DNA from 3 places in the Dryocola baronae genome. Region 3 is predicted to be linked to each of the others. Evidence: predicted binding sites of a transcription regulator. Region 3 holds the regulator's gene; each other region holds the start of a gene.
The links. The regulator LexA, encoded in region 3, represses DNA repair genes until DNA is damaged. The targets are predictions, from matches to a motif close to TNCTGTATGTACATACAGNA.
Positions count from the first base shown of each region.

Region 1: the regulator LexA is predicted to act here: its motif matches at 3,756-3,775, upstream of dinG (ATP-dependent DNA helicase DinG).
Region 2: the regulator LexA is predicted to act here: its motif matches at 6,276-6,295, upstream of sulA (SOS-induced cell division inhibitor SulA).

Region 1 is NZ_JBINNY010000001.1:3,320,615-3,331,158, reverse strand. It holds gene ACSPHG_RS15865 (ABC transporter ATP-binding protein) at 1-724, shown strand, start outside; gene ACSPHG_RS15860 (ABC transporter permease) at 708-1,439, shown strand; gene ACSPHG_RS15855 (hypothetical protein) at 1,420-1,527, opposite strand; gene ACSPHG_RS15850 (MerR family transcriptional regulator) at 1,596-2,354, opposite strand; gene ACSPHG_RS15845 (ribosomal protein uL16 3-hydroxylase) at 2,495-3,619, opposite strand; gene dinG (ATP-dependent DNA helicase DinG) at 3,788-5,947, shown strand; gene ybiB (DNA-binding protein YbiB) at 5,958-6,926, shown strand; gene ybiJ (DUF1471 family protein YbiJ) at 7,067-7,324, opposite strand; gene ACSPHG_RS15825 (TRAP transporter large permease) at 8,102-9,403, opposite strand; gene ACSPHG_RS15820 (TRAP transporter small permease) at 9,403-9,900, opposite strand; gene ACSPHG_RS15815 (TRAP transporter substrate-binding protein) at 9,963-10,544, opposite strand, start outside.
Region 2 is NZ_JBINNY010000001.1:3,170,660-3,181,203, reverse strand. It holds gene pqiB (intermembrane transport protein PqiB) at 1-190, shown strand, start outside; gene pqiC (membrane integrity-associated transporter subunit PqiC) at 187-753, shown strand; gene rmf (ribosome modulation factor) at 1,024-1,191, shown strand; gene fabA (bifunctional 3-hydroxydecanoyl-ACP dehydratase/trans-2-decenoyl-ACP isomerase) at 1,252-1,770, opposite strand; gene ACSPHG_RS15220 (AAA family ATPase) at 1,839-3,593, opposite strand; gene matP (macrodomain Ter protein MatP) at 3,769-4,221, shown strand; gene ompA (porin OmpA) at 4,310-5,386, opposite strand; gene sulA (SOS-induced cell division inhibitor SulA) at 5,745-6,254, opposite strand; gene ACSPHG_RS15200 (TfoX/Sxy family DNA transformation protein) at 6,473-7,087, shown strand; gene yccS (YccS family putative transporter) at 7,084-9,219, opposite strand; gene ACSPHG_RS15190 (YccF domain-containing protein) at 9,241-9,687, opposite strand; gene helD (DNA helicase IV) at 9,817-10,544, shown strand, end outside.
Region 3 is NZ_JBINNY010000001.1:331,293-341,836, forward strand. It holds gene malM (maltose operon protein MalM) at 1-283, shown strand, start outside; gene ubiC (chorismate lyase) at 458-967, shown strand; gene ubiA (4-hydroxybenzoate octaprenyltransferase) at 967-1,839, shown strand; gene plsB (glycerol-3-phosphate 1-O-acyltransferase PlsB) at 1,994-4,423, opposite strand; gene ACSPHG_RS01575 (diacylglycerol kinase) at 4,607-4,975, shown strand; gene lexA (transcriptional repressor LexA) at 5,095-5,703, shown strand; gene dinF (MATE family efflux transporter DinF) at 5,793-7,127, shown strand; gene ACSPHG_RS01590 (CsbD family protein) at 7,366-7,575, shown strand; gene zur (zinc uptake transcriptional repressor Zur) at 7,660-8,178, opposite strand; gene ACSPHG_RS01600 (cupin domain-containing protein) at 8,291-8,788, shown strand; gene ACSPHG_RS01605 (conjugal transfer protein TraF) at 8,967-10,274, shown strand; gene dusA (tRNA dihydrouridine(20/20a) synthase DusA) at 10,371-10,544, shown strand, end outside.

The sequences.
Region 1 (10,544 bases), 3.0 Mb from region 3:
CCGCAGAATGGGATATGCGATTCAGTCCATCGGCCTGTTTCCGCACTGGAACGTGGCGCAGAACATCGCCACGGTGCCGCAGCTGCTGAAATGGCCGAAGGCGCGTATCGAGGCGCGCGTTGACGAGCTGCTGGATTTACTGGGCCTTGAAGCCGCACAGTTTCGCGACCGCTACCCGCACCAGCTTTCCGGGGGGCAGCAGCAGCGCGTGGGCGTTGCCAGAGCGCTGGCGGCCGACCCGGAAGTATTGCTGATGGACGAGCCGTTCGGCGCGCTCGACCCGGTAACCCGCGCCGCGCTACAGCAGGAAATCGTGCGGATTCACAATCTGCTGGGCCGCACCATCGTGCTGGTCACGCACGACATTGAAGAAGCCCTGCGCCTTGCAGACCGCATCGTATTGATGGACGGCGGGCAAATCGTCCAGCAGGGGACGCCGCTCGAGCTGCTGACCAACCCGGTCAACGACTTCGCGCGCGAGTTCTTTGGCCGCAGCGAGCTGGGCATCCGGCTGCTGTCGCTGCGCCAGGTCGCCAACAGCCTGAGGGCCGACGAGCGCATCGACGGCGTGCCGATTCAGGCCGATCTCAGCCTGCGCGAGGCGCTGTCGCTGTTTGTCGACCGCCAGTGCCAGCAGCTGCCGGTGGTGGATGAACAAGGCGTGCCGTGCGGCGTGCTTCACTTCAGCGACCTGGTGCGGGGTGAACATGCGCCTCGTCCGTGATCCGCTTTTGTGGCTGTTAGTCCTGTTCATCGCGCTGCTGTTTGTGATGCCGCATACCTTCGCGCTGTTTAGCTGGCTGTTCCCCGAGCTTGCGCGCCCCGTCTATCAGCAGGATACCTTTACCTCGCTTGCCCTGGCGCACCTTACGCTGGTGGCGGTTTCAAGCGCGGTGGCGGTAGCAATTGGCGTGGGGTTAGGGATTGCGGTCACGCGCGAAGGCGGGCTGGAGTTCCGATCGCTTGTCGAAACCATCACCGCCGCCGGGCAAACTTTCCCGCCCGTTGCCGTGCTGGCAATAGCCGTTCCGGTGATGGGGTTCGGGCAGCAGCCCGCCATTATCGCGCTGGTGCTTTACGGCCTGTTACCGATATTGCAGGGGACGCTGGCGGGCATCGGCGCGGTGCCAGAGGCGACGCGTGAAATCGCGCTGGGCGCGGGCATGAGCCGCTGGCAGGTGCTGCGCAAGGTTGAGCTGCCGCTCGCGGCACCGGTGATTCTGGCGGGGATTCGTACTTCGGTGATTATTAATATCGGTACGGCGACCATTGCGTCAACCGTCGGGGCCAGCACGCTCGGCTCGCCGATTATCATCGGCCTGAGCGGCTTTAACACCGCGTATGTGATTCAGGGGGCGATACTGGTGGCGCTGGCGGCGATTGTCACCGACCGCCTGTTTGAACGCCTGCAACGCTACGTTACGCGCCATGAAGGATAACGATGTAACCCACCAGCATTACGCCGCCGATTCCGCCGATGGCCATCACCAGCATGCCACCGACGATGGCAATTTTAGACAATTTCATTTTTAGCTCCCAATGTTACGGGAGCGATTATAAAGCGAAGCAGGGTTGTTAATGAACCTTTAAATGCCTTATGTCATACGGGCGGGGTCGCGCCCGCTGCCGGTGAGCGGAAAAACGGGCACGCCGGAGCAGCGCCACTCTTCCAGCTGGTTAAGCTGCTGCTCGGTTGGGGCGTCGCCGCACCACACTAAAATCGTCTGCTGCGGGAAGAGTTCGGGGCGCACGCTGCTCACGGAGTTTGCCAGCACGTCAACGCGCCAGCCCTGCTGTATCGCCATCCATGCCGCCATCCATAATCTTGTGCCGTCCTGAGTGTTCCAGCCGACCAGCAGCGCGTCTTTGCCGCTGCGTTTGCGCGCCGACGCCAGGCACAGCGCGATATAGTTGATAAGCGCGCCGTCGAGCAGGCTTAAGAGGGTGTTGAGGGTGACCTGCTGGCACTGCAGGCGGCGGCGCAGCGGCGTGTAGAGCTGCATGACCAGGGTTTCCGCAGGATAGTCGCGCCCCACGTCCGCAATCCAGGCGCGCAGCCGGTTGGGGTTGCCGCTTTGCAGATGGCGCAGCAGCACTTCCTGACGCTCCCGCCAGCCGGTTTCCAGATCCCGCTCTTCGCCGCTGAGCAGGGCTTTAACCTTGCTCACCTGCACGCCGTTTTCAATCCAGCGTTTGATCTCGCGTATTCGGTCGATGTCGGCATCGTCAAACAGCCGGTGTCCGCCGTCGGTGCGTTGTGGTTTTAGCAGCCCGTAGCGCCGTTGCCAGGCACGCAGCGTGACGGGATTGATATCGCAAAGCGCAGCCACTTCTCCAATGGTATAAAGCGCCATGATGTCCCCAGAGCGAGTACGGGAAGTCCCCGTATAACTGTAGACAGTGCGGCTGAAACTGCGAAATTTGGCTGATTTATTCTTTGCGGGAGGGAATGTTAAAGGGCGGGAGCCTTGCGCCCCCGCCATTGTTTTATCAATTAGTCTTCGAAATACCAGTAGCCCTGATTGACCAGATCGGTCAGCACGGCCATAAACGCTTCGTCGTGAATCGCATCGCCCAGCTCGGCTTTGCCGATCGAAGCGTAGCGGCACAGCGCGTCGGCGGCGGCGACGTTAGCGGTAGCCAGCGGCTCGCTGTTAACGAAGAAGCTTTCACCGACGTTCAGCACGCGCAGGCCGTTCAGGCGAAGCAGGGCGTCACCTTGCGCCAGCGCATCAACGATTTCTGACTGTTCGTACGGCGGCTCCGCGGGCGCGACGTCCAGCTCGTGGCGCGGCGTGGTGGCGAAGCGGCCGAACCAGTTTTTGAAATCTTCCGGCTGGTTGAGCATTTCAACCATCATGTCGCGCAGGCGATCCAGCTCGTAGTTTTCGACCTTGCCCGGATGGTCGCGTAGGGTGAGATCCGGATCGCTGTAGTGCTCGCCGCCCAGGTCGTTTTCCAGCGCGTAGTCCGCAAAGCTGCTGATCAGATCGCGGCCGTTTGGCCCACGGAAGCCCACCGAGTAGTTCAGCGCGGTTTCATGGGTGAAGCCGTCGTGCGGGAAGCCCGGCGGAATATAGAGAATGTCGCCCGGCTCCAGGTCTTCATCGATGATTGGCGTGAACGGATCGACATGGAGCAGCGCCGGGTGCGGGCAGAACTGACGCATCGGGAGCTTATCGCCCACGCGCCAGCGGCGGCTGCCCATGCCCTGGATGATAAACACGTCGTACTGGTCGATGTGCGGGCCTACGCCGCCGCCCGGCACGGAGAAGGAGATCATCAGGTCGTCCAGACGCCAGTCCGGCAGCACGCGGAACGGGCGCACCAGCTCGGCGGAAGGCTCGTGCCAGTGGTTAACGGCCTGCGCCAGCAGCGACCAGCCGGTTTCGCCCAAATTGTCGAAATCTTCAAACGGCCCGTTGCTGGCGTGCCACTGCCCGTCTTCGCTATGGCTGACGAGGCGGCTGTCCACCTCAGGTTCCATGGCTAAGCCCGCCAGTTCGTCCGGGGTAATCGGGTCAATAAAGCCCGGGAAGGCGTTTTTTAATACAACCGGCTGTTTTTGCCAGTATTTCTCTAAAAATTCTTGCCAGTCTAAGGTGAGTTGATAAGCCATAGGTTCCTACCAGTGGGAAGACAAACGGCCACAATTATAAGGAGGGCGCGCGCGACGCCGCTTTGTCATTGGTCAAGGCCGCGTGGATGACTTAAAAACAAAAAACGGTGCCGTCGGCGCGCGAAAAGTGGGACAATAGTGGCTGTTTATACAGTAAAAGTGGTGTTCATGGCTTTGTCCTCGGCGCAAAAAGCGCAAATCGCCGCCTGGTATAAGGCGCTACAGCAGCAGATCCCGGACTTTATTCCGCGCCCACCGCAGCGGCAGATGATTGCCGAAGTGGCGAAAACGCTCGCGGGCGAAGAGGGTCGCCACCTGGCGATTGAGGCTCCCACCGGCGTGGGTAAAACGCTCTCTTATCTTATTCCCGGCATCGCCATCGCGCGCGGGGAACAAAAAACGCTGGTGGTCAGCACCGCCAACGTTGCTTTGCAGGATCAAATCTTCAGCAAAGATCTGCCGCTGCTGCGCAAAATTATTCCCGATCTCAAATTTACCGCCGCCTTCGGGCGCGGGCGCTACGTCTGCCCGCGAAACCTTGCCGCATTAGCGACGGATAACCTCGCGCAGGGGGATTTACTCGCCTTCCTCGACGATGAAATGGCCCCCGCCAGCAAGGACGAACAGCAGCGCTGCGCGAAGCTTAAAACCGAGCTGGACGCCTATAAATGGGACGGCATACGCGACCATAACGCCCAGGCCATCGACGACGATCTGTGGCGCAGAATGAGCACGGATAAGGCAAGCTGCCTCGGGCGCAACTGCCACTGGTATCGCGAATGCCCGTTCTTCGTGGCCCGCCGCGAAATCGATGAGGCGGAGGTCGTGGTCGCCAACCACGCGCTGGTGATGGCGGCGATGGAAAGCGACGCCGTGCTGCCGGAGGCAAAAAACCTGCTGCTGGTGCTCGATGAGGGCCACCACCTGCCGGACGTCGCCCGCGACGCGCTGGAGATGAGCGCCGAAATCACGCCCGGCTACAGCCGTCTGCAGCTCGATCTGTTCTCAAAGCTTGTGGAAACCTGCATGGCGCACTTCCGCCCGAAAAGCCCGCCGCCGCTCACCGTGCCGGAACGCCTGACCAACCACTGTGACGAGATCCACGAGCTGCTCAGCTCGTTTTACGGCATCGTTAAGCTGTGGATGCCCGGCGATTATGAAAGCGAGCACCGCTTCGAGATGGGCGTGCTGCCGGAAGAAATCATGGCCATCTGCCAGCGGCTGGCGAAGCTGATGGAAGGGCTGCGCAGCCTCGCCGAAGCGCTGCTAAGCGATCTCAGCGAAAAGACCGGCAGCCACGACGTGGTGCGCGTGCATCGCGCTTTGCTACAGATGAACCGTGCGCTGGGCTACTTTGAATCCCAAAGCAAGCTGTGGCGGCTTTCCGCTATGGACCAGGCCTCCGGCGCGCCGGTGTCAAAATGGGTCACGCGCGAAGTGCGCGAAGGGCAGCCGCACGTGTTCTTCCACTGCGTGGGCATCCGCGTGAGCGATCAGCTGGAAAAGCTGGTCTGGCGCAACGTGCCGCACGTGATCGTGACCTCCGCCACGCTGCGTTCGCTAAACAAATTCGACCGGTTGCAGGAAATGAGCGGCCTGCGTGAAAAGGCGGGCGATCGTTTTATCGCGCTGGATTCGCCGTTTAATCACGTTGAACAGGGCAAGCTTGTGATCCCGCAGCTGACGGTTGAGCCGACGATGGAAAACGAGCCGCAGCACATTGCCGAGATGGCGGCGTTCTTCCGCGCCGAACTGGCGAAGGGCGAACACAAAGGTATGCTGGTGCTGTTTGCCAGCAACCGCGCCATGCAGCTGTTCCTGACCCACGTCACCGATCTGCGCCTGACGCTTCTGGTGCAGGGCGACAGGCCGCGCTATCAGCTGGTTGAATTACACCGCAGGCGCGTTGAGCAGGGGGAAACCAGCGTGCTGGTCGGGCTGCAATCCTTTGCCGAAGGGTTAGATTTAAAAGGCGACCTGCTAAGCCAGGTGCATATTCATAAAATCGCCTTCCCGCCGGTGGACAGCCCGGTGGTGGTCACCGAGGGCGAATGGCTGAAAAGCCTCAAGCGCTATCCTTTTGAAGTACAGAGTTTACCTGCCGCATCCTTTAACCTTATCCAGCAGGTCGGGCGTTTGATCCGTAGCCACGGCTGCTATGGTGAAGTGGTGATTTACGACCGTCGACTGCTGACCAAAAATTACGGCCAGCGCCTGCTGGGGGCTTTGCCGGTGTTTCCGATAAGCCAGCCGCCCGCACCGGCGGCTAAAATAATTGATGTCACGCCCAAAAAGACCGTGCGGCGCAAACGTGTGAGCAAAAAATAGGGGAGCTGAAATGGACTATCGCAAGATCATCAAAGAAATTGGGCGCGGCAAGAACCACGCCAGGGATCTCGATTTTGACACCGCGCGCGGGCTGTATGCCCATATGCTCAGGGGTGAGGTGCCGGAACTTGAACTCGGCGGCGTGCTTATCGCCCTGCGCATCAAGGGCGAAGGCGAAGCGGAGATGCTGGGCTTCTACGAGGCGATGAAGCAGCACGTCATCGCGTTGACGCCGCCGGTTAACAGGCCGATGCCGATTGTTATCCCTTCGTATAACGGCGCGCGCAAGCAGGCAAACCTTACGCCGCTGCTGGCAATGCTGCTAAACCGCCTGGGCTACCCGGTTGTGGTGCACGGCGTGAGCCACGATCCGACCCGCATTTTAACCGAAACTATTTTTACCCTGATGGGCATTGAGGCGACCAAGTTTGCAGGCCAGGCCCAGGCAAAGCTCGAAGCCCATCATCCGGTCTATATTCCGATTAGCGCGCTGTGCCCGCCGATGGAAGACCAGCTGGCGATGCGCTGGCGCATGGGCGTGCGCAACAGCGCGCATACCCTCGCGAAACTCGCCACGCCGTTTGCAGAGGACGCCGCGCTGCGGCTTGCAAGCGTGTCCCACCCGGAATACGTGCCGAAGGTAGCGAAGTTCTTTACGGATATCGGCGGGCGCGGCCTGCTGATGCACGGTACGGAAGGCGAAGTGTACGCCAATCCGCAGCGCTGCCCGCAGATAACCCTGATTGATGGCCAGGGCGCGCGAGTCGTCAGCGAGCGTCAGCTGGAAATCAGCGAGGACGAAGCCGTGCTGCCCGCGTCCAAAGACCCCGAAGTCACCGCGCGCTGGATTGAACGCTGCGTGGCGGGCGTAGAGCCGGTTCCACGGTCGCTGAAAATCCAGATGGCCTGCTGCCTGGTCGCCACCGGCGATGCGCCAACGCTTGAGGCAGGGCTTACGCGCGTCGAGCAGACTTTCTGATCCCCCAAATTGCAGGCAAAAAAAAGCCTGCGGCAAGCGCCGCAGGCATAAAAGGGTAACATCAAGGATCAAGCAGTGTCGGAGCAGCGCTCCAAATGAGGGTCATACATCTCACAGGGTTAAAACTTTTACTCTACATCTTAGTTGTAGATAACAGCGGTGCCGCTCATCTTGCCGTTAGTGTTGGCAGAGGTGATGGAGTAGGCTTTTGCACCCGCTTGTTCCGCTTTAGAAGCCAGCTGCGCTTCCAGACCGTCCAGCGTGCTTGCGCCTTGTGCAGACACCACGCCAACTTTATTCAGATTCTGTGCTTCAGCCGGGCTGACGGATTGTGCAGCGAATGCGCCAAAAGAAAGTGAAAGGGCGATAGCGGCAACAGCATATTTGATGGTTTTCATAGTTAATCTCTCGCAGGTTATTCTGTTAAGGTGACGTTGTTCCGTCGATGTGATTATGGTCACACTTTTGAGCAGAAGAATAAATCGAAGAGAATTGACAGCGTTGTTCAAAAAAATTGAATACGATATAACACATTGAAATAAGTGATGATTTGCGGTGAAATTATCACGGATGAAATTGGTTTGCCTTTCCCGTCTCGCTTAAAGCATTTTTTGCTACTTTATTTGCGGGGAAGCGTCGGATGGCGCCTTGCTTATCCGACCTGCGGGGTTGGAGTGGTTGGTTGTCGGATGGCGCTTCGCTTATCCGACCTACGGGGTTGGAGTGGTTGGTTGTCGGATGGCGCTTTGCTTATCCGACCTGCGGGGCTGGGATTGTTGGGTTGTCGGATGGCGCTTCGCTTATCCGACCTACGGGGCTGGGATGGTGGGGCGTCGGATGGCGCCTTGCTTATCCGACCTACGGGGCTGGGATGGTGGGGTGTCGGATGGCGCTTTGCTTATCCGACCTACGGGGCTGGGATTGTTGGGTTGTCGGATGGCGCTTTGCTTATCCGACCTACGGGGCTGGGATGGTGGGGTGTCGGATGGCGGTTTGCTTATCCGACCTGCGGGGTTGGAGTGGTTGGTTGTCGGATGGTGCTTCGCTTATCCGACCTGCGGGGTTGGAGTGGTTGGTTGTCGGATGGCGCCTTGCTTATCCGACCTGCGGGGTTATCCGATTTCCGGGACTGGGCGTAGGGCGGGTAAGCGCAAGCGCCACCCGCCGCAAACCAACTACATCAACCCTAAAAGCTTTGGCACAAACAGCGAAATCTGCGGAATATAGGTAATCATCATCAGCGACACGAACAGCGCGGCGTAGAACGGCAGCAGCGGTTTGATGAGATGCTGAATCTTCACCCCGGTAATCGAACAGCCGACGAACAGCGCGCTGCCCACCGGCGGCGTCAGCAGCCCGACGCAGAGGTTTGCCACCATCATGATGCCGAAATGCACCGGGTCCATGCCGAGATCCTGCGCTATCGGCAGGAAGATTGGCGTGAAGATCAGCACTGCGGGCGTCATGTCCATAAAGATGCCGACAATCAGCAGCACAATGTTAATCAGCAGCAGAATAATCAGCGGATTGTCCGAAATCCCCATCAGCGCGTCGCTGATCATGTAGGGAATATCTGCGTTGGTCATTGCCCATGACATGCCTACCGAGAAGCCAATCAGCAGCAGCACGATAGACGTGGTCACCACCGACTCGAGGATCAGCTTCGGCAGATCGCGCCATTTCACCTCGCGGTAAATCAGCACCGACAGAATAAAGGTGTAAACCACCGCGATGGCTGACGCCTCGGTTGCGGTAAAGATCCCGCCCAGAATCCCGCCCATCACGATGATCACCAGCAGCAGGCTCGGCAGCGCGTCAAAGAACGCTTTGGCCGCCTGCGCGCAGGTTGGACGAGCCGACACCGGGTAGCCGCGCCGTTTGGCGATAACCCAGCAGACGAACATGATGGACAGCCCCATCAGAATGCCGGGCAGATAGCCCGCCATAAACAGGGACGCCACGGACACGCCGCCCGCCGTCAGGGAGAAGACGATCAGCACGTTCGAAGGGGGGATCAGCAGCCCGGTAATACAGGAAGAAACGTTTACCGCCGTCGAAAACGCCGGGTCGTAGCCTTCTTTATTCTGGATAGGCGAAAGCGTGCCGCCGACCGCCGCCGCCGCGGCCACCGCCGAGCCGGAGATTGAGCCGAACATCATGTTCGCCAGCACGTTGACGTGGCCGAGAGAACCCGGCACGCGGCCTACCATAATCTGCGCCAGGTTGATAAGCCTGATGGCGATGCCGCCGCTGTTCATCAGCGTGCCCGCGAAGATAAAGAACGGGATCGCCAGCAGAGCAAAGTTATCCAGACCGTTGGCCAGGCGCTGCGAAACGGTGATCACCGCCACGTCCCACGGCAGCATCAGCAGCATCGACGAAACCGTTGCGATGCCGATGGCAAACGAAATGGGCAGGCCGATAAACACCAGCACGAAAAACGCGCCGAAGAGGGTGAGGGCGATATAGCTTTCCATTAGTTAGCCCCTTTGCGGGTCAGCGACAGCGCGTCGGTGACGATAAAGTAGAGTGAATAGAACATCATGATGCCGCCGCTGAGCGGCAGGACGAAATAGACGTATCCCATCGGGATTTGCATTGCCGCGGAGAGCTGCCCGGTTGCCAGAGTTTTATCGATAAGCATCAGGCCGCCGTTAACGATAACCAGCGCGGAAAACAGCAGAATCAGCGAGTTGATAATCAGGCCTAACAGCGGTTTTTTGCCTTCCGGCAGCGTCATGGCGAGAAAATCTATCGACAGGTGGCGCTGCGCGCCGACGGTGTAGGACGCGCCAAGCAGGCCGACCCAGATCATCAGAAAGCGGGCCAGCTCGTCGGTCAGCGTGCTGGGCTGGTTGAGGACATAGCGGCTAAAAACTTGCCAGACCACGCAGACGACCAGGGCTATCATCACCAGTACGGAGAAAGTGGCAATAGCCCGGTCTACCGCAAGCTTAAGGGGCTTAAGTATCATGTTTTACATACCTGAGAAGATAAACGTGGGCGGGGTGAACCGCCCAAAAATGGCGACGGCGGCTACTGGCCTGCGGCTTCGAATTTGGCAAGCAAAGCGGCCTGCTTAGGATCTTTCGCGAAGTCGTCGTAAAGCGGTTTAACCACGGCGCGGAACGGGGCTTTATCGACGGTCAGAATAGTGGCACCCATCGCTTTAGCCTGCGCGCGGGAGTCGGCGTCCACTTTTTCCCACAGCTTTTGCTGGTAGGCTTCGGAGTTTTTCGCCGCCTTCGTCAGGATTTCCTGCTGCTCGGGAGTGAGCTTGTTCCAGGTTTTGGTGGAGATAACCAGGAAGTCTGGAATGGAGGTATGTTCATCTTCGGAAAACACGTTGGCGATTTCGATATGGCGCGTCTGTACCCAGGACGGGATGTTGTTTTCCGCGCCGTCGACCACGCCCTGCTGCATAGCGTTATAGACTTCACCGAATGAAATTGGCGTCGGCGAGCCGCCCATCAGTTCGACCATTTTCAGCGTGGTTGGGCTTGCCTGAACGCGTATTTTCAGGCCTTTTAAATCTTCGGGTTTGGTAATAGGTTTTTTCGCGTAGAAGCTGCGGGTGCCAGCGACATAGGCGGAAATGCCGAAGAAGCCTTTATCTTT
Region 2 (10,544 bases), 2.8 Mb from region 3:
TAATCGCAGCATGCAGGGCTTCCAGCCGGGTTCCGCAGCCTATAACAAGATGGTAGCGGATATGCAGCGTCTGGATCAGGTTCTTCGTGAGCTACAGCCGGTTCTGCGCACGTTGAACGATAAGAGCAACTCGCTGGTCTTTGAAGCGAAGGACAAGAAAGACCCGCAGCCAAAGAGGGCTAAAGAATGAAAAAGTGGTTAACGCTTATCGCTGTACTGGCTCTGAGCGCCTGTAGCAGCAGCGAGAATGGAAAAACGTATTACCAGCTTCCGCAAAGCTCCGCGCCTGCTCTGCAGGCCGTGAGCCAACCTGGCACCCATCTATTGTGGGTTGAACAGGTTGCGGTGCCTGATTACCTCGCCGGCAACGGCGTGGTTTATCAGACCAGCGACGTGCAGTACGTGATTGCGACCAGCAATCTCTGGGCGAGCCCGCTGGATCAGCAGCTGCGCAACACGCTGGTAAGTAATCTCAGCAGCGTGTTGCCGGGCTGGGTGGTTGCATCAACCCCGCTGGGCAGCGATCAGGATACTCTGAATGTGAACGTTACGGGGTTTCACGGTCGCTACGACGGCAAAGTAATTGTTAGCGGCGAATGGCTGCTCAATCATCAGGGGCAGCTGATTAAACGTCCGTTCCAGATTGAGCTGAAGCAGCAGGAAGATGGCTACGACGCGATGGTGAAAACCCTGGCGCAGGCATGGCAGCAGGAGGCGCAAAGCATCGCCAGCCAGTTAACCCGTCTGAATTAATTTCACTTCTCCGCACAATTTAGCTGCGTTCTTCGCCTTAACAGCGAAGCGCAGCTTTTCTTTTTGAGATGAGTTTGTTACCTGTGCGCCGTCACAGTTTTTGTACAAACGAACTTCCGAGTAGCTCACATTTGTGACATTGGCGTGAATTTTGCGCATTGACGCCACGCCCGTTTACGGTTATTCGTTAGATGTGGTTGCACGTTTTGTAATCACTGTTTTCTTTCCACCAGATCCATTTGATAGATCAAGAAATGAGGGAAACGAGGCATGAAGAGACAAAAACGAGATCGCCTGGAACGGGCTCATCAACGTGGTTATCAAGCAGGTATCGCCGGACGCTCTAAAGAGATTTGTCCTTATCAGGCATTGAATCAGAGGTCGTACTGGATGGGAGGCTGGCGAGAAGCCATGGAAGACAGGGCGGTTACCGCGTAATCACTGTCTCTTTAAGTTGAAAGAAACCTCCGCCCGGCGGAGGTTTCACGTTTCTGAGGATTAGAAAGCGGTAGTGTCTTTGAACAGACCCACTTTCATATCGGTTGCGGTGTAAATCACACGGCCGTCAACCAATACTTCGCCATCAGCCATGCCCATAATCAGGCGACGGTTAATAACGCGTTTGAAGTGAATACGGTAGGTCACTTTCTTCGCGGTTGGCAGAATCTGGCCCTGAAGCTTAACTTCACCTACGCCCAGCGCACGGCCTTTACCTTCACCGCCCAGCCAGCCCAGGTAGAAACCTACCAACTGCCACATTGCGTCCAGCCCCAGACAGCCTGGCATCACCGGGTCACCGATGAAGTGGCAGGCAAAGAACCACAGGTCAGGGGAAATATCTAATTCTGCTTCAACGTAACCTTTATCGAAGTTACCGCCGTCTTCGGTCATTTTGACCACGCGGTCCATCATCAGCATTGGAGGCGCGGGTAACCGTGGGCCTTCAGCACCAAACAGTTCGCCACGACCAGAGGCAAGAAGATCTTCTTTTGTATAGGATTCGCGTTTATCTACCATGTCTACAGTAAGCCTTTTTATAATGAAGCACGCAGGTTAGCTAACACGTGTACGCTCAACAAGTCCGATCAGTTGTGGTTGAACCAGTTGAGCCACCGCAGTGGCCACGGATAACGGTGCCGGATGTCCTGTGCCGAGGCCTGAGCAATTCGCTCAAGGACCGCGCGCATCAGGGTATTTTGCCCTTCACCATCCCATGGCAGATTCGTTAATAAGGGTAGCGCATCTGCCACATCGTCAATTGCCCAGATTGAGAATTGACCTTGTTCAACCGCATTCAGGACGTCCTGATGCAGACAAAGATGACGCACGTTGGCAAAAGGAATAATGACGCCCTGTTTGCCTGACAGCTCTCTTTGCTGGCAGATGCGGAAGAAGCCTTCGATTTTCTCATTCAGCCCGCCGACCGGCTGGACACGGCCAAACTGGTCAACGGAACCGGTAATCGCAATGTGCTGATTGATCGGAACGTTTGCCAGGGCGCTGATCAGCGCACACAGTTCAGCCATTGAGGCGCTGTCGCCGTCGACTTCGCTGTAAGACTGCTCAAAGGTAATTGAAGCAGAGAAGGGAATTTGTTGCTCAAGCTGTAGTTCGGACATCAAAAACGCCTGCATGATCATCATGCCCTTAGCGTGAATGTTGCCGCCAAGCTCGGCTTTGCGCTCAACGTCTGTGAATTCGCCGTCGCCAACGTGGACCACGCAGCTGATGCGGGAAGGTTCACCGAATGCGCGCGGGTGACCTGGGAATTCAATAACCGATAGCGCATTAATCTGCCCGACCATCTCACCTTCGGTTTCGATGAGGATTTGCTCGAGCAGAATTTCATCCTGCATGCGCTCCGCGAGATACCCTTCGCGCCATTCGCGCTGTACCAGCATTTGCGAAAGCTGCTCGCCGCTGAACGTCGCGTCCTCGGTAAAGGCCGCAACTTCACGTAGCTGACGGACGATCCACAGCGGGCACAGGGTCAGTGTTTCCTGATCGCCGGTGTAACAAACCGATTCTCTGATCAGAACGGGCCAGGCATCCTGGGCCGGAGAGGGCAGGCCGCGGGACTCGGCAATCGCGTAGATCCACTGGCACCAGAGCGTCATATCTTCCGGAGAAGTGATCTGCAGGTTTTCTTCGAATTCGCTGTAGATGGCCTGCGTGGCAAGCTCGGGCTCCATGTCCTGGAAATCAGCCAACGATTCACGTTCGCCGACCAGAATCAGTTTCACGTTCAGGGGCAGGGAAGGAATATGCACCGGCAGCGGACGGGTTTCGTCCGGAGAAATCCAGTCAAAGCGGGCTTGGGTGACCATTTGCTTCAGGCGTAGCCACAGCAGCGGCTGCGCCAGCACGCTTCTTAACGAAAGCACCAGCACGCCGCCGTTTGCACGGTGTAACGCGCCAGGCGTCAGGGTAATTTCACCTGCGAACTGGCGTACGCAGCCAAAGAGCTGTTCGGCTTCAACCCAGTCGGCGACGACGACATCGCCGCTACCGACAAAGGCATCATCCTGCTCTTCAGCTGGGCGAAGCGTGATGCGATTGCCTTCAATGAGGTAATGCCCGCCGATTAACGTTTCGGTAGGTTGCCAGACTTCGCGGGCAGCGGCGGCAATCAGATTGAGGTACTCGGACTCTTCTGCGGCTTTTACCAGCATCAGGTCGGACGAGGCTACCGGATGGCTCAGCTGTTCCAGGCCGTAATAAAGGCGAGACTGGACGGCAGAGAAGGGCGCAGAGTCGGTGTCATAAGGCTGCGCAAAGATTTCCTGATAACTCTCGGTATCGGGAACAAGGGCACGCCATTCAAGTCGATTAGTCGTCAAAGTCGCTATTTATTAATTAGATTTCAAAGGCGCGATTATACAAGAATAGGCCGGACAGCACACGGTTAATGCTAGATAACAACCTTAAGCGGCTCACAGCTTTCATTTTTCAGGTGAGCGAAAGTGCTAAAAACTGTTATCCTGAAGTAAGTTACACGGTCACACTGAGATCGCGATGAAATATCAACAGTTAGAAAATCTCGAGAGCGGCTGGAAGTGGAAGTATCTGGTGAAGAAACACCGTGAGGGTGAACTCATCACACGGTATATCGAAGCCAGTGCGGCGAAAGAGGCCGTGGACGCGCTGCTCAGCCTTGAAAATGAACCTGTCCTGGTGTCAGGTTGGATTGAACAGCACATGAACCCCGTGCTGCATAATCGTATGAAGCAAACGATTCGTGCCCGCCGCAAGCGTCACTTTAATGCGGAACATCAGCATACGCGGAAGAAATCAATCGATCTGGAATACCTGGTCTGGCAGAGACTTGCCGGCCTTGCCCAGCGCCGTGGCTGCACACTGTCTGAGACCATCGTCCAACTGATAGAAGACGCAGAGCGTAAAGAGAAATACGCAAGCCAGATGTCTAATCTCAAGCAGGATCTGCAAGCGTTACTCGGTAAAGAATAAGCTTCTAAAAAAGCCAACTGCGATAACGATTCTGATTTTTCAGACAATAAAAAACCCCGCCGGAGCGGGGTTTTTTTATAACGGTAACTTATGCCGCAGGCTGAGTTACAACGTCTTTGATACCTTTAACTTCGATCTCAACGCGACGATCTGGTGCCAGGCAATCAATCAGTTTAGCTTTAGGAGCTACGTTATCACAGGTGTTGCCAGTTACCGGGTTAGATTCGCCCATACCGCGTGGGGAGATCTTGTTAGCCGGGATACCTTTAGAGATCAGGTAATCAACAACAGACTGTGCACGTTTGTCAGACAGTTTCTGGTTGTACTGGTCAGAACCGATACGGTCGGTGAAGCCCAGAACGACAACAGAACCATCTTTCGGATCCAGGTTGCTCAGCTGGGTGTACAGCTGATCCAGTGCCTGTTGACCTTCCGGTTTCAGAGTGGATTTGTTGAAGTTGAACAGAACGTCAGACTTCAGAGTGAAGTGCTTGGTCTGTACTTCTGGAGCTGGAGCTGGAGCCGGAGCTACAACTGGAGCAGCTTCTTGCTGACCGAAACGGTAAGAAACACCAACACTCAGCATGCCGTTGTCTGGACGAGCGCCAACGGTAGCAGCGTCACCGATGTTGTTGGTCCACTGGTATTCCAGGCGAGTAGCGATATCGCGGGTAACAGCCCACTCGATACCACCAGCAGCCAGCGGAGATACGCCAGTGTCGTGATCGCTTACACGGTTACCAGCAGCGTTCAGAGCTTTAGAGTCTGCACGCCATACCATACCACCCAGACGAGTGTAGATATCCAGATCGTCAGTGATCGGGTAGCCCAGTTTAGCAGTCAACTGAACGCCTTGCGCTTTGAAAGCACCGTTTTCAACGCTGCCTTTGTATGGCATACGACCTAACCAGTCGTAACCCATTTCAAAACCAACGTACGGGTTAACCTGGTAACCACCGAAAGCACCTGCACCCAGCTGGCTTTCATGAGTAGGGCCATTACCGATGCCGCTATCATAGCCGTTCTGGTTGGAGAAACCGGTGTCGTGGTACTGAGACCAGCCCAGCTTACCACCAGCATACCAGGTGTTATCTTTCGGTGCGGCCTGCGCTACGGTAGCGAAGCCAGCCAGTGCCACTGCAATCGCGATAGCTGTCTTTTTCATTTTTTGCGCCTCATTATCATCCAAATAGGCCATGAGCCTTAAACTTCGTCAAAGCCCAGGGTTAAATCCTTCGCCCGGGTTAACGCTCAATTGTTACTCTACCGATCAGTCGGCGTTATGAAGAGCAACCCTGGCGAGCTAAAGTCTACAACGTAGTTGGAAACTTACAAGTGTGAACTCTGTCAGGCATATGAAAAAAAACGACTTGCATACACATTTCGTAACAACCTTGCGCACAATTGCGCCATGGTGTTTCGCAAGGAATGCCGCCAGAAGCGGCTTGGGAAGGGGATTCGTGATGAATGACAAGGTCTTGTAGCAATCGAATAAAAAATACCAGGATTACTCTTAAATTTACTTAATGATACAAACTAGAATGAATTTTTAGGCCGGTTCGTGGTCTGCAACCGGACTTAGAGGTACGCATTGGCCTCATAATGAAGCCCATCGCGTTACCTTTTTCGGCCGCATTCGCGAGTCGAAAGTGTTCATCATCGCTCAATTCGTCAGGTAACCAACCGATTACAACGCTGTAATTTCCCGTTTGCAATGCTTTTACCATAGCATCAACGGTAAAAAGTGGATCAAGCTGGCTTGCCTGCATCACTTTTGTGAGCGGTAACCCGGATGCTTCTACCCATTGGCGACTCAGTTTTTGCTGAGGCGTTAGCCAAAGCTGCCAGCGCGACTGCTGACCCAGTTTTTGCAGCAAAGGCAATAACACCAGTTGAGTCATCCACGGCTGGTCTTCGCTGTAAACCACTTCACTTATCAATCCTCTAACATCGCTTCCTGCAAAAGGTTCAACAGGTGTAGAGCCAACGGCTGTGTTGTTTAGAAGGTGAGTACGATAGTTCTGTGAGTGCATAGTGAATCCCGCCTGATGGGTTACTGTATGTTTATACAGTAATGCCTGTGCGGATAAAGATCAATCGAAATTTCGGAAAGCATCTCGCATTTCTTTTATACAAAATCTCAGAATCCTAAATTGTGATTGCACCCTTTGTTCTGGTTACTTATTTTCCTAGTGGAGGAAAGCGTAATAAGGCTGGTTCTTATTACTTCATGATATTTAAGGATATATTCATGAGAATAAAGTCGCATTTATTGATTCATCAATCGCAGGAATGTCTTTCCCCTCTTGGGGCGGTGCAATACCGTTCGCAGTTTGGCGGCTATAGCCTGTCCGTTGAGAATGTCGTCTTCGCCATGGTTTCGGACGGTGAGCTATACCTGAGAGCGTGTGAGGATAGCGAAACCTATTTTGCTAACAAGGCTGCGCCGCCGCTCATCTGCAGCAAAAGGGGAAAGCCCATCGTTCTTAATTATTATCACGTTGACGAAGCGCTGTGGTCGGACAGGGACAAGCTGCTGAAGCTTTCTACAAATGCGCTAAGGAGCGCGCGGCGTGAAAAGGTTGTACGTAAATCACAAAAGCGTTTGAAGGATTTACCCAATCTTTCGGTGAACATTGAGATGTGGCTATGGGAAGCGGGTATTGCGGATCCCCGTGCGCTCCAGGCCTATGGCGCTAAGCGTTCGTGGATCAAACTACGCAGCGTGAAAAAGTTCGTGGGTTCAAAAACGCTGCTGGCCCTTGCGGGGGCGATTACCGGGACACATGAAGCCGCGCTCCCGGCGGCAACCCGCCAGGAGCTTTTAGACTGGTATTATCGTTATGAAGAACGTCGCAAACGCTAGTCGATGTGGTTAGCGACACGCTGCTGGAGACGTGAAATTTCCGGCAGCAGTGAGACCAGTAGCCCTATCTGCTGAAGCACAAGCGGTTCTTTAGTGTCAGGACCCGGCTCGATATGGGTAATCCTCTCGCTCACTTCCTGAAGCGCGGTCTGCACCCGCTGCTCATCTGCTGGCAAATGATGAAGCGCGTCGTCAACGTAGCAAACCGCGTCGTCCAGTAGCAGCAGGATATCGGCATTGGAAAGCTTTTCTCGATGCGCGCCCAAAGCCGAAATATAGCTGTTAAACGTATGATTCAGGCATAACAGGCGGAAGGCTGTCTCTCTGGTTTCTGGCGAAACTCGGGGTTCAGAGGACATATTCGACACCACTGAAGCAAGCTCGGCGTCACGATTATGTGCGTCACGGCGAGCGATACGGTATTCGAGGCGGTTGTCCCTTCCCTGATGATACTGCTCAAGAATGGCATCCAGGTAACGGCAGTTGGCATTAAAGGCCCGTTCGACGACCAGCGGCAGGCGGCGGAAGCGCCAGTCTGGCCAAATAAAGCTCACGGCGGCCCAGGCAATAGCGCAGCCCAGCAGGGTATCAATGATGCGCGGTAGCGCGACTTCGAACCCTTCGCCCAGCAGGTTGAAGCACAGCAAAACGAGCAGGGTGATGAACATCGTTGCGTGGGCATATTGAACGTTACGGAAGGCGAAGAACAGAACACCAGTGATCACGATCAGTATCAGCTGACCTTCAAGAGAAGGCACGAACCACAGTATCGGCAGGCCAATCGCCACGCCGACAAGGGTGCCAACGATACGCAAAGCGAGCCGCCTGCGGGTGGCGCTGTAGTTCGGCTGGCAGACAAACAGGCTGGTCAGAAGGATCCAATAGCCGTGTTGAAGCCCGGTAAACTGAATGAACGCATAGCCGACACAGAGCACGACCGACATACGCACGGCATGACGGAACAGGGCCGATTCCGGGGTCAGGTTACGCGTAAGGCGCAGCCACATATCCCCGATACCCGTCAGCCTGTCGTCCGCAAGGCGGTTTTCAATATCGTTATGCGGTGCCGCCAGCGCCTGTTCAGATTTGATGGTGGCAAGCTGGGCATCGATAGCGCGCAGGTTATTAAGCAAAAAACCTAATGCTTTCATTTCGCTGCCGGCGGCGCTGCCCGCGTTGTTCCTTTCAATTGCGGCTTCTAGATGCGTGAAAGCCCGCTCAAACCTCGGGTCATGCTGGTAGGGCTCCCGCAGCAGGATGGAGCGTGAAAGCTGCTGACAGGCCCGTGACTGCATGTTTAGCAGACGCTGGAAGCGGAACATGATATCGCTGTAGCGGAACTTATCCCGCAGCGTCTGATATTGAATATGCGACGAGGTGGCCCGCTCGTGGATATCCTGCGCGACAAAATAGTAGTGCAGGGTTCGCCGGGTGCCCCGCTGCCCGCGGTCACCACGCAGGCGCGTCAGGAGCGAGGCCTTCGTCTGATTCAGCGTACTAACCAGCTGGCTGTTTGCCATCGCCAAGTCGAGCATTGGCGCCTGGCTTTCCTCTTCGATATCCGGGTCAAAAAGCGTCGCTTTGATTTCCAGATACTGCGCCAAATTGTCATAGCAGCGGGCGAGGTTGTCCTGTAGGGGACGGATGGGGAAGATCAGGTGCCCGGCAAGCGTCAGCAGGTTATACCAAACGGCACCCGCCAGCAGATACAGCGGCTGCTGATACCAATGCTCGTATAGGGAGATACCGAGCATGGTATAGATGGCGATGAGCAGTGCGCCAAAGGCAATCGTCGCATAACGCTGGCCAAGCCCGCCCAGCAGAATGAAACCGCTGGTCGACACCATCAGCCCTAAAGCGAACAGCCAGGGCCACGGGAAGAGGATTTCGACGGAGGCGGACGCAATAAAGAAACTGACCAGCGTGATAACCAGGTTGCGAAGACGCCCGGTGAGCCGGTCGTCCAAATCGGCCAGCGCCGCGGCGACCACGCCGAGCGTCAACGGAATCGTCAGTTTAACTTCGCCCAGCCACCATGGAAGCGCCGCCGTGCCGGTCAGCGCAATAAAAATACGCAGGTTGTAAAGCCAGGCACTGTTCCAGGTGTAACGCCGCAATAAAGGACTAAGCATGAGTATGCGATTCCCTGGGCGTTACTGGAAACGGCGCTGCGCATTAGCAGTACGCGCCGCCTGAGCCGTTTCGACAGAGACAACGCGGCGTCCAACCGGCCACAGCGCAATCGCGGCAATTTTGAAATTCGCAATCCCAACCGGAATGCCGATGATGGTGATGCACTGCGCGATGCCCGTCAGGATGTGCATAACGCAAAGCCACCAGCCGAAGAATACCAGCCAGACGATATTCAGCAGCGTGCCGCCGGTATTCAGAATGGCGCTTTTACCCTGCGGATTCAGCTCATCAACATGGATGGCCTCGTTGCCATAGGGCACAAACGACAGCTTGGTAATCTCCCAGCAGGAACGCGTCAGCGGAAGCGTGAAAATAAAAATAATACTGACGAGAGTGGCCAGTAGCCAGGAGAGGGTTGTCAGGAAACCACCCAGCACAAAGTTCAAGACATTAAGGACTGTACGCATAAGCACTCTTCGTTGATAAACGGCATATAATGAATAACCGCCGCAATTGTAACGCGTTTTTACGCTGGAGCGTCATTCCTTCGGCGGTTAAACTTAGCGGCAACTTCTTTTTGGAGCAGACAAAGCGTAATGGAACTCAAAGCGACCTCCCTTGGCAAACATTTAGCACAGCATCCCTACAACCGCGTGAAGTTACTTAGTGCCGGTGTGGAGGTTAAGGGCGATCGTCATGAATACCTTATCCCCTTCAACCAGCTGGTGGCGATTAACATCAAGCGCGGCCTGGTGTGGGGGGAATTAGAGTTTGTGCTGCCGGACGATAAGGTCGTGCGCCTGCACGGTACTGAATGGGGCGAAACTCAACGCTTCTATCATCATCTCAACGCGCTCTGGCAGACCTGGAGCAGCGAGATGAGCGAGGTCGCAGCCGGGGTGCTGAGCGAACAATACGAAGAAATCACCCGCCGCACCCAGCAGGAAAAATGGTTCAAACGCAGCGATATGGAAGCGCTACAGCAAAACGTCAGGTCTGCTTTTGCGGCGCTGCCGCTCCCTCAGGCAAGATTAGAAGAGTTTGATAACTGCCGGGAGGCCTGGCTTGCCTGTAAAGCGTGGCTTGAACAGGGCGAGCACCGTCGCGCCGAACGCAATGCCGCCTATACCGAGCGTATGCTCGAAAAATATGCCGATTTCTTCCAGCAGGTCGAAAGCTCACCTCTCAATCCATCCCAGGCGCGTGCCGTGGTCAACGGCGAAGATTCGCTGTTGGTGCTAGCGGGGGCGGGTAGCGGCAAGACCTCCGTACTGGTGGCGCGCGCAGGCTGGCTGCTGCAGCGAGGCGAAGCCTCAGAAGATCA
Region 3 (10,544 bases):
GACGATTGGTAATACCGCTGCACCTGCTACGGCCTACGCGGCACCGGCAACCGCTTACGCAGCACCAGCGCCAGGCCAAGCCGCGCCAGCTCCGGCTCCAGCACAGTCGGCGAAGAGCGAACCTATTCTGAACGACACGGAAAGCTACTATAACCAGGCCATCAAGCAAGCCGTGGATAAAGGGGAAATCGATAAAGCCCTGAAACTGCTGAATGAAGCCGAGCGTCTGGGTTCCACCTCCGCCCGTAAAACTTTTATCAGCAGTGTAAAAGGCAAGGGGTAATTTCCCCACATTGCTGATGCTTGTAAGATTGGTGCGCTAAGGCGCACCCTTTTTTTTTCGTCAGGAGAAAAGGCGGGGGGGCTAGCCCTTGTTACGTTATTGTTGCGCATAGCTGCCACGCCGTACCCGTTCTGCGTTACAATGCCTTCAGGTTATGTATCGGAGAATCCCCTCATGTCTGAGGCGCTATCGCAATTGCGCGCCCTGAGCTTCTTCGCTGAAATCCCTGACGGGTTAAGCGCCGCTTTTCTCGACTGGCTTTTACTCGAAGACTCAATGACAAAGCGTTTTGAGCAGCACTGCTCGCGCGTTACCGTCGACATCGTTCGCGAAGGTTTTGTCAGCGCGGACGAACGGTTACCCGAAGCCGAACTGCTTCCCCCCGCGCAGCGCTACTGGCTACGTGAAATACTTTTATGTGGCGATGGCGTTCCCTGGCTCGTTGGGCGCACTGTAGTGCCCGAGTCCACGCTTGATGGCCCGGAGCTTGCCCTGCAAAAGCTAGGCACGACGCCGCTTGGGCGCTATCTTTTTAGTTCATCGACTCTGACACGCGATTTTATTCAGATTGGCCGCAGCGCGGAGCTGTGGGGGCGTCGTTCCCGCCTGAGACTGTCCGACAAGCCGCTATTGCTGACGGAGCTGTTTCTACCCGCATCTCCGCTGTACAAAGAGGAAACATAATGGAGTGGAGTCTGACACAAGGAAAATGGCAGGCGTATCAAAGGCTGATGCGTATTGATAAGCCCATCGGCTCGCTGCTGCTGCTCTGGCCAACGCTCTGGGCGCTGTGGCTGGCAACGCCCGGCGTCCCGCCGCTGACGATCCTCGGCGTGTTTATCGCGGGGGTCTGGCTGATGCGCGCCGCGGGCTGCGTGGTAAACGACTATGCGGACCGCAAATTCGACGGCCACGTCAAGCGCACGGCCCAACGCCCGATGCCGAGCGGGGCGGTCAGCGAAAAAGAAGCCCGCTACCTGTTTGTCTTTCTCGTCGTGCTGTCGTTTTTGCTGGTGCTGACGCTGAACACCATGACGATAATGCTCTCGGTGGCGGCGCTGGCGCTGGCCTGGGTGTACCCGTTTATGAAGCGCTACACGCACCTGCCGCAGGTGGTGCTGGGCGCGGCGTTCGGCTGGTCCATCCCGATGGCCTTTGCCGCCGTGAGCGAGACTGTGCCCTTAAGCTGCTGGCTGATGTTCCTCGCCAACATCTGCTGGGCGGTGGCCTACGACACGCAGTACGCAATGGTTGACCGCGACGACGACCTGAAGATCGGCATCAAGTCCACCGCCATTCTGTTTGGCCGCAACGACAAGCTGATTATCGGTATTTTGCAGGTTGTTGTGCTGGCGCTAATGGTGGCTATCGGCTGGCTTAACGAGCTGGGCGGGGCGTTTTACTGGTCGATTGCGCTTGCCGGCGCGCTGTTTATTCACCAGCAGCGGCTAATAGCGAATCGCGATCGCGACGCCTGCTTTAAGGCATTTTTGAATAATAACTACGTTGGGCTGGTGCTGTTTATCGGGATGGCGTTGAGTTTGATGCACTTCTGATTTAGGCGGAAGAGTCGGGTGTCGGCTAGCGCCTTACCCGACCTACGGTACCGAGTGTATTTGTCGGGTGGCGCTACGCTTGCCCGACCTACGATTCCCATTGACGACCGCATTTGTAGGGCGGATAAGCGCAAGCGCCATCCGCCATCTATATCTACTCCACCGCAACCTGCGACGTTGCACTCTCAATCGTTAAGCGCACGTCCGATGTCACGAGATCTGCCAACATCTGGTAAACCTGCATGGTTTGCGTCGGCTCCGCGTCGCCGGTATCGCTGATATAGCCTTCATCGCGCAGCGTCAGCACCAGCGAGGTGAAGACCGCCTTGTCGAAGAACTCCGGCGCGTTGATACCGTGCAGCATCGACAGACGCTGGGCCACGGTGCGGCTTTCGCGTTCGAGAGTGCCACGGTTAATCGACGGGTTGGCGCTCAACAGCCAGAAGGTGATGGCATAACGCTGCAGCGTTTCGCGCACGCCCGCAGCCAGCAGCTGCAGAGTACGGGAACGTGCCGGGTTAATCTGCACCTCTTCACCGCTGACGGTCACCAGACCCTGGCGCACCATCTCGTTCACCAGCGCGTCGATTTCAACGGCCAGATCTGCCTTTTCCCAGCGCAGGAACAGCTCGGCTTTCAGCATTGGATAGAGCACTTCAACCTGGCGCAGCAGCTCGGCCCTGTCGATATGACGGTGCTGGGTGATAATCGCGGCAAGCAGCGACGGCAGCACCAGCATGTGCATGATGTTGTTGCGATAGTACGTCATCAGCACGGCCTGCTCGCGCGGCAGAATGATGATGTCGCCGATTGTGTCTTTTTCGACTTCGAACTTATTCATCTGCAGCGCGTGGTCGATAAGCGCGTCGGCGGACTGTTCCGGAGCGGTTGCGTCCGGCGAGTACGGCACGTTGCGCAGCAGGCTCAGGTAGCAGTCGAGCTGCTCCGTTAGCTGTTCACGGGTCAGCGAGCGCTGGCGTGACGCTAACAGCGCGGTGCAGCACAGGTTCATGGCGTTGGCCGCCCCTGCGTTGTTAATGCGCACCATCAGCTCGGCGGCGATTTCGTTCACCGTTGGCGTTAACCACGCCGGGCGCACCGCTTCGATCGGATCGATTGAGTCGCGCCATTCCGGCACGCGCTGGTTCAGGAAGGTCATCAGCGGCATAGGTTCGCCGAAGTTAACGTAGCCCTGGCCCAGATTACGCAGCTTGCTCAGGCCGCGCAGCATCGACATAAAGCCTTCTTTCTCTTTCGTCGCGCCGCGCAGTTCCTTGGCGTAGGTGCCCACTTCCATCACGTGTTCGTAACCGATGTAAATCGGCACCAGCGTAATAGGGCGGGTACCGCCGCGCAGCATGGCCTGAATCGTCATCGACAGCGTGCCGGTTTTCGGGTCAAGCAGGCGGCCGGTCCGCGAACGGCCCCCTTCCACGAAGTATTCCACCGAATAGCCACGGCTAAACAGCTCGCCGAGATATTCGCGGAACACGGTGGAGTACAGCTTGCTGCCCTTAAAGGTACGACGAATAAAGAACGCGCCCAGGCGGCGGAAAATCGGGCCAGCCGGCCAGAAGTTCAGGTTGATGCCCGCCGCGATGTGCGGAGGCACCAGCCCCTGGTGATAAAGCACATACGACAGCAGCATGTAGTCCATGTGGCTGCGGTGGCAGGGCACATACACGATTTCATGGCCGTCGTGGGCGAGCTGGCGCACGCGCTCGGCGTTGTGAACGTTGATGCCCTGATACAGGCGGTTCCACGTCAGGCCCAGCACGCGGTCGGTCAGGCGCACGGCTTCATACGAGAAGTTCGCCGCAATCTCTTCCATAAGCGCGACCGCGTTTTGCTGGGCCTTCTCGTGGGAGATTTTCTTACTGCGCGCTTCATCTTCGACCGCTCGCGCGATTGCTTTTGATGCCAGCAGTTTATTAAACAAATCCTGACGCACCGGCAGGCGCGGCCCGACGGTGGCTAAACGCTGGCGAGCAAAGTGCATGCGCGCTACGCGAGCCAGTTTTTGGGCGATTTTTTTATCCGTGCCGTGGTCGGTTGCCATCTGGCGCAGAGAGACCGGCGCGGAGAAACGCACAAAGCTATCGCGACCAAGCCAGGAAACCGCGAAGAATTTCTGAACGCCGTTGAGCATTTTTAACGGCGGGTTGATTTCGCCTTTCTCACGGCCCGGCGAACGGCCAAACATCACCGATACCGGCACCATCTGAACGTCCAGATTCGGGTTATTGCGGTGCAGATCAAGATAGTCGTGGAAGAGCTTAATTGACTCTTCTTTCGGCGTGTAATAAGTGAAGACGCGCGGGCCACCGTGAATAAAGACATAGCGCGGCAAAACCGCTCCGTCGATTTCAAGCGGTTCCAGCGGGTCGGGTAAATCATGTGCGAGGCATTGCGCGCGTAGCGTCAACAAGTCTGCCTTAGAGTTATAAGGCAGAACGTACATAATTGGGCGAGTTGTATCCAGGCCCAGTTCGGCTTGTGGATCAGCCGGTATGGACTTGCTTTTTACCAGGACGCCTAATGGTAAATTAAGTAATTTGTAGTAGATTCTTGGCCAGCCTGACATAAACGATGTAAAGCCTCAGGTTAATAATGCAAATTCGCCGCAAGAATATCAGAAACTGCATAAGATTTCTGTGGCGTTGCGATTTTACCCACCATCCTCCTGGTTGCCGTTTCCATGGCAGAAACCTGAAGAAGGTGGGCACTGATAAGCATTGACGCTTTTATTTTAAAAAGGTTTCCAAAAATGGCGAATAACACCACTGGGTTCACTCGTATTATCAAAGCCGCGGGCTATTCCTGGAAGGGCCTGCGCGCCGCCTGGATAAACGAAGCCGCCTTCCGCCAGGAAGGGGTTGCCGCGGTTATCGCTATCGCCATTGCCTGCTGGCTGGACGTTGACCCTATTACCCGCATTCTGCTTATCGGCTCCGTTGTGCTGGTTATGATTGTTGAAATTCTCAACAGCGCCATCGAAGCGCTGGTCGACCGCGTGGGCACGGATTACCACGAGCTTTCAGGCCGGGCGAAGGATATGGGTTCCGCCGCCGTATTGATCGCTATTATCCTCGCAGTTGTCACCTGGGTCACGCTGCTGTGGCAGCATATGCGCTAATTTGCGAGAGGCTTTCCAGATTGCGATAAGTGCCTGGTTTTTTGCTCAATTTGTGGTTTCAAATTCGCCTTTGACTGTATATACTCACAGCATAACTGTATAAACACCCAGGGGGCGGAATGAAAGCTTTAACTACCAGGCAGCAAGAGGTGTTTGATCTCATTAGGGATCATATCAACCAGACCGGCATGCCACCTACGCGTGCCGAAATTGCTCAACGTCTGGGGTTCCGTTCTCCAAACGCTGCAGAAGAGCACCTTAAGGCGCTGGCTCGTAAGGGCGTAATCGAAATTGTCTCGGGTGCCTCACGCGGCATCCGCCTGCTGGTTGAAGAAGTGACCGGCATTCCTCTGATTGGCCGCGTTGCCGCCGGTGAGCCGCTGCTGGCGCAGCAGCACATAGAAGGCCATTACGACGTTGACCCGTCCCTGTTTAAGCCTAATGCAGACTTCCTGCTGCGCGTAAGCGGCATGTCCATGAAAGACATCGGTATTCTCGACGGCGACCTGCTGGCGGTACACAAAACTCAGGACGTGCGTAACGGCCAGGTGGTTGTGGCGCGTATCGACGACGAAGTGACCGTCAAACGTCTTAAGCAACAGGGCAATACCGTGCAGCTGCTGCCGGAAAACAGCGAGTTCGAACCTATCATCGTCGATCTCCGCGAGCAGAACTTCAGCATTGAAGGCCTGGCCGTCGGCGTGATCCGCAACGGCGACTGGCTGTAGTCCCGATTACGTGCCCTCGCACTAGGTGATGCGCGCCCGCCGCGCATCACCGTCAAACTTCGTGTCTTTTACTCGTCCTGGAACCCCCCATGCGTTTCTTCTCGACGACGGATAAAGCGCTCTGGCGCCTCGCGTTACCGATGATTTTCTCCAATATCACCGTGCCCCTGCTGGGCCTGGTCGATACCGCCGTTATTGGTCATCTGGACAGCCCCGTTTATCTCGGCGGCGTGGCGATTGGCGCAACGGCAACCAGCTTCCTCTTTATGCTGCTGCTCTTTCTGCGCATGAGCACCACGGGCTTAACGGCCCAGGCCTTTGGCGCGAACAACCCGGCGGCGCTGGCCCGCGCGTTGGTTCAACCTTTGCTGCTGGCGCTGGTCGCCGGTATCGCTATCGTCGCGCTGCGCTACCCGCTGATTACGCTTGCCTTAAATATCGTCGGTGGGAACGAGCAGGTGCTAGAGCAGGCTCGGCGCTTCCTCGAAATCCGTTGGCTAAGCGCCCCCGCTTCTTTAGCAAACCTCGTGCTGCTTGGCTGGCTGCTCGGCGTGCAGTATGCCCGCGCCCCGGTGATCCTGCTGGTGGTCGGCAACGTGCTGAACATCGTGCTCGATCTCTGGCTGGTGATGGGCCTGCATATGAATGTGCAGGGCGCGGCGCTGGCAACGGTGGTTGCGGAATACGCTACCTTTATCATCGGCCTGCTGATGGTGAAAAAGGTGCTGGGCATGCGCGGCATCGACTTTACGATGCTAAAAAATGCCTGGCGGGGGAATGTCCGCCGTCTGCTGGCGTTAAACAGGGACATCATGCTGCGCTCGCTGCTGCTGCAAATCTGCTTCGCCTCGGTGACGATTCTGGGCGCGCGTCTGGGCAGCGAAGTGGTGGCGGTCAACGCCGTGCTCATGACGCTGCTGACGTTTACCGCCTACGCGCTGGACGGCTTTGCCTACGCCGTGGAGGCGCATTCAGGGCAGGCCTATGGCGCACGTAACGGCGGCCAGCTGCTTGACGTATGGCGGGCGGCCTGCCGCCAGGCGGGTATTGTCGCCCTGAGCTTCGCGGTTGTGTACGCGCTGTTTGGTGAAAACATTGTCGCCATGCTTACGTCACTGCCGGAGCTACAGCAGCAGGCGGACCGCTATCTGCACTGGCAAATTGTCCTGCCGGTGGTGGGGGTGTGGTGCTATCTGCTCGACGGCATGTTTATTGGCGCAACGCGCGGTGCCGAGATGCGCAACAGTATGGCGATTGCGGCATTGGGCTTTGGCCTGTCGTTACTGAGCGTGCCATGGCTTGGTAACCACGGCCTGTGGCTGTCAATTGCGGTATTTCTTGCACTGCGTGGACTGTCTCTCGGCTGGATTTGGCGTCGCCACTGGCGGCACGATACCTGGTTTGCAGCTGAAAGTCATAGATAGTTACAACTCCTGACGAGGCTTTAATCACCGCCTAACACGCTGATTTAACGCAATGTTCTGTGGTTAGTCAGCGTGTTGCCCATCACCCCGATGGTTCAATATTCTTAATTACCGCTTCGATGCCAGATCCTTGACTACAATTATTATCACGTCCAGCAGATAGTGAGTGACAGCCAGCTGGCTCCACTCGGACGATATTAATTTTGTGATATTTAACCGAACGATGAGGATCTAAATTATGAATAAAGACGAAATCGGCGGTAACTGGAAACAGTTCAAAGGCACAGTGAAAGAAAAATGGGGCAAGCTGACCGACGACGACATGACCGTCATTGAAGGTAAACGCGATCAGCTGGTTGGTAAAATCCAGGAACGCTACGGCTCTTCTAAAGAAGACGCTGAAAAGGAAGTTGTTGACTGGGAAACCCGTAACAAATACCGCTGGTAGTTTGCATAACCCTCAGTTGTGCTAACCCTCAACGGCTACCCGGCCCTGGTACAAGGATGTACCGCACTCCCTTCTTATTTTAAATCAGCGTACTTTTTTCTTAATCAGCACCGAATGGTCATGGCTGCTGCACCCATCTTTGTGGCTACAGGCTTCTACTTCGGCACACGCTGAACATAATCCATGCGCTTCAATCACGTTATGACGCAGTGCAAAGCCCATTTTAGCGGCGAGCTTGTGCATAATGTCCTCTACGCCCTGAGCGGCTTCTTCCTTCACCACACCACAGCGTTCGCAGATAAACATGGCTGAAGAATGCGTTGGCTGGTCAATCAGATTACACAGCACATAGCTGTTAGCCGACTCCACGCGGTGAACAAAGCCCTGCTCGAGTAGGAAATCCAACGCGCGATAAACCGTTGGCGGTTTGGCCTGCGGCTCGCTGGCGCGCAGTAAATCCAGAAGATCGTAGGCGCTGATGGCGCCGGTCTGTAGTGTCATCAGACGCAGCACTTCAAGACGTTGCGGCGTCAGGCGTACATTGCGCTGCGCACAAAGCTTTTCAGCCTGCGCTAACACATGTTGTGAAGTCGTCGTATCCATCAGCATTCCTCGGTTTATTAACTTCCCACTTTACCATAAAAGCATTAAAAACGCCGAATGCTGGTCCATAATGACGGCTGACCCTGTTGAATTTTTGCCCACGGGAGTGAGCATGCAAAAACCAGACTGTATCCGCCACTGGCGCGAGCTAGAAGGCGCGGATGATTCCACCTATCCAGACAGCAACGAGCTATTTTCCATTGGTGCACCGCTCGCCCGCCGCCTGGGCCTGAACCGGCTTGGCATTCATCATGAACGCCTGCTGCCAGGTCGCCGCACATCGTATCCACACGCCGAAAGCAGCGAAGAAGAGTTTGCCTACGTGCTCGAAGGCCATCCGCAGGTATGGATAAACGGCAATCTCTATCAGCTCGAACCGGGGGATAGCGTTGGCTTCCCGGCGGGCACCGGCATCTGCCACACCTTTATTAACAACACGGAACACGAGGTGCGTCTGCTGGTCGTCGGCGAAGCTAACAAAGACGAAAACCGCATTTATTACCCGATGAATTCCAGCTACGCCGCCACGCGCAAAGACAGGTGGATTGACCATCCGCCGCAGTTTTTTGGCCCGCACGACGGGCGGCCTTCACGCAAACCGCAGAAGTAAACTATAAATAAACCTGCAAGGAAATTATGAAACCATAACCCGCATGGATAGAAACGGGATTCCTATGGGTGAAACAGCCCGCTTTTAGGTTCGTTATTCACAGCAATAGTCCGCCCCTGTTGAGCTTAACTGGCAGGGGCTAGTTATTACATCTGATTAACAGACGGACGAGCGGTGAATGAAAAAAATTAAAACTCTGGTGGCGCTTAGCGCCGCATCTTTTTTTGTGGCAAATCAGGCCAGCGCGGCTGGCACATGGGCTGAAGCCCGCAGTGACGCTATGGGTGGGACAGGGGTTGCCTCCGGCAGCTACGGAAGCGGGGCGCTAATCAACCCGGCGCTGCTTGCCCGTTCGCATGAAGAGGATAACGTCAGCGTTATTTTCCCTTCCGTCGGGGCGCAAATCACCGACAAGGACAATCTTCAGGATGAAATCGACGACATCAGCGATAAGGTCGATCGCTATCAGGAAATCGTTGACGATCTCACCCTTCAGGACATCATTCTTAACCCGGCAGGCTCTCTGAACCAGTTGCAGAGTGCTGCGGGCGATCTGGCAGGCGAACTTGAATACCTGCGCGGCAAAACGGCGAATGCCAAGGCGGCGGCGGGTATCGCGGTCAGTATTCCCAACGACGTGCTCTCCGTGGCCTTTGTTACCAAAGCCTACGCCCGCGCGCGCGTTAGCTCCTCTATTGACCAGCAGGACATTGATTACCTGCGCGGCATTCAGGGGTCGAACGCCATCGCCGGAGCCGTTGCCATCGACGCGGCTATCAACGGCTCGGACGTGATTACCCGCAACCTGAACTCCACCGCCTCGGGCCGGGCGGCTATCGTGTCCGACTACGGCATCGCGATGGCAAAGCAGTTTGATTTGGGCGGCGTGCCGGTTTCCGTTGGCGTGACGCCAAAGCTGCAAAAGACCTGGCTGTATAACTACACCACTTCGATTTATGCCTACGACAGCAGCGACTGGAACAGCAGCCGCTACCGCAACGACGACACCGGTTTTAACATCGATGCGGGCGTGGCGGCTGATTTAGGCGAACACTGGACGCTGGGCCTGAGCGGCCAGAACCTGGTATCGCGCGACATCGATACCAAAGATATCCGCATCACCAACGGCCGCACCGGCGAGACGCGCAGCTACAAAGATACCTTCCAGATTACCCCGCTGGTTACCGCTGGCGCGGCATGGCATAACGATTTTGTGACGCTAAGCGCCGATGGCGATCTGACGGAAACCAAAGGCTTTAAGAGAGAAGAAAACTCGCAGTACGTTGGCGTGGGTGCCGAAGTTCGCCCGCTGTCGTGGCTTGCCGTGCGTGCCGGTTACCGTGCCGACGTGAAGGGTAACGACAGCAATGTCTTTACCGGCGGCGTGGGCTTTGCGCCTTTCAACCGCGTACACGTCGATTTGATGGGCCTGTATGGTGAAGACGAGACCTGGGGCGCAGGCGCGCAGCTCAGCGTCACCTTCTGATAAAACGTGCGCCGGGACGGGCAGGTGTCCCGGCGCTGCTTTATGCTATAGTGGCGACCCTTTTTTAACCGTAACCTGCGTAAACGTCCAGTGACTATGTCCCCACAAAGCAATCAGACTCCTTTCCAGCCGTACCGTTTCTCCATCGCGCCGATGCTCGACTGGACCGACAGGCACTGCCGCTATTTCCTGCGCCAGCTTTCGCGCAACACCCTGCTGTACACCGAAATGGTGACCACCGGGGCGATTATTCACGGCAAAGGCGACTAT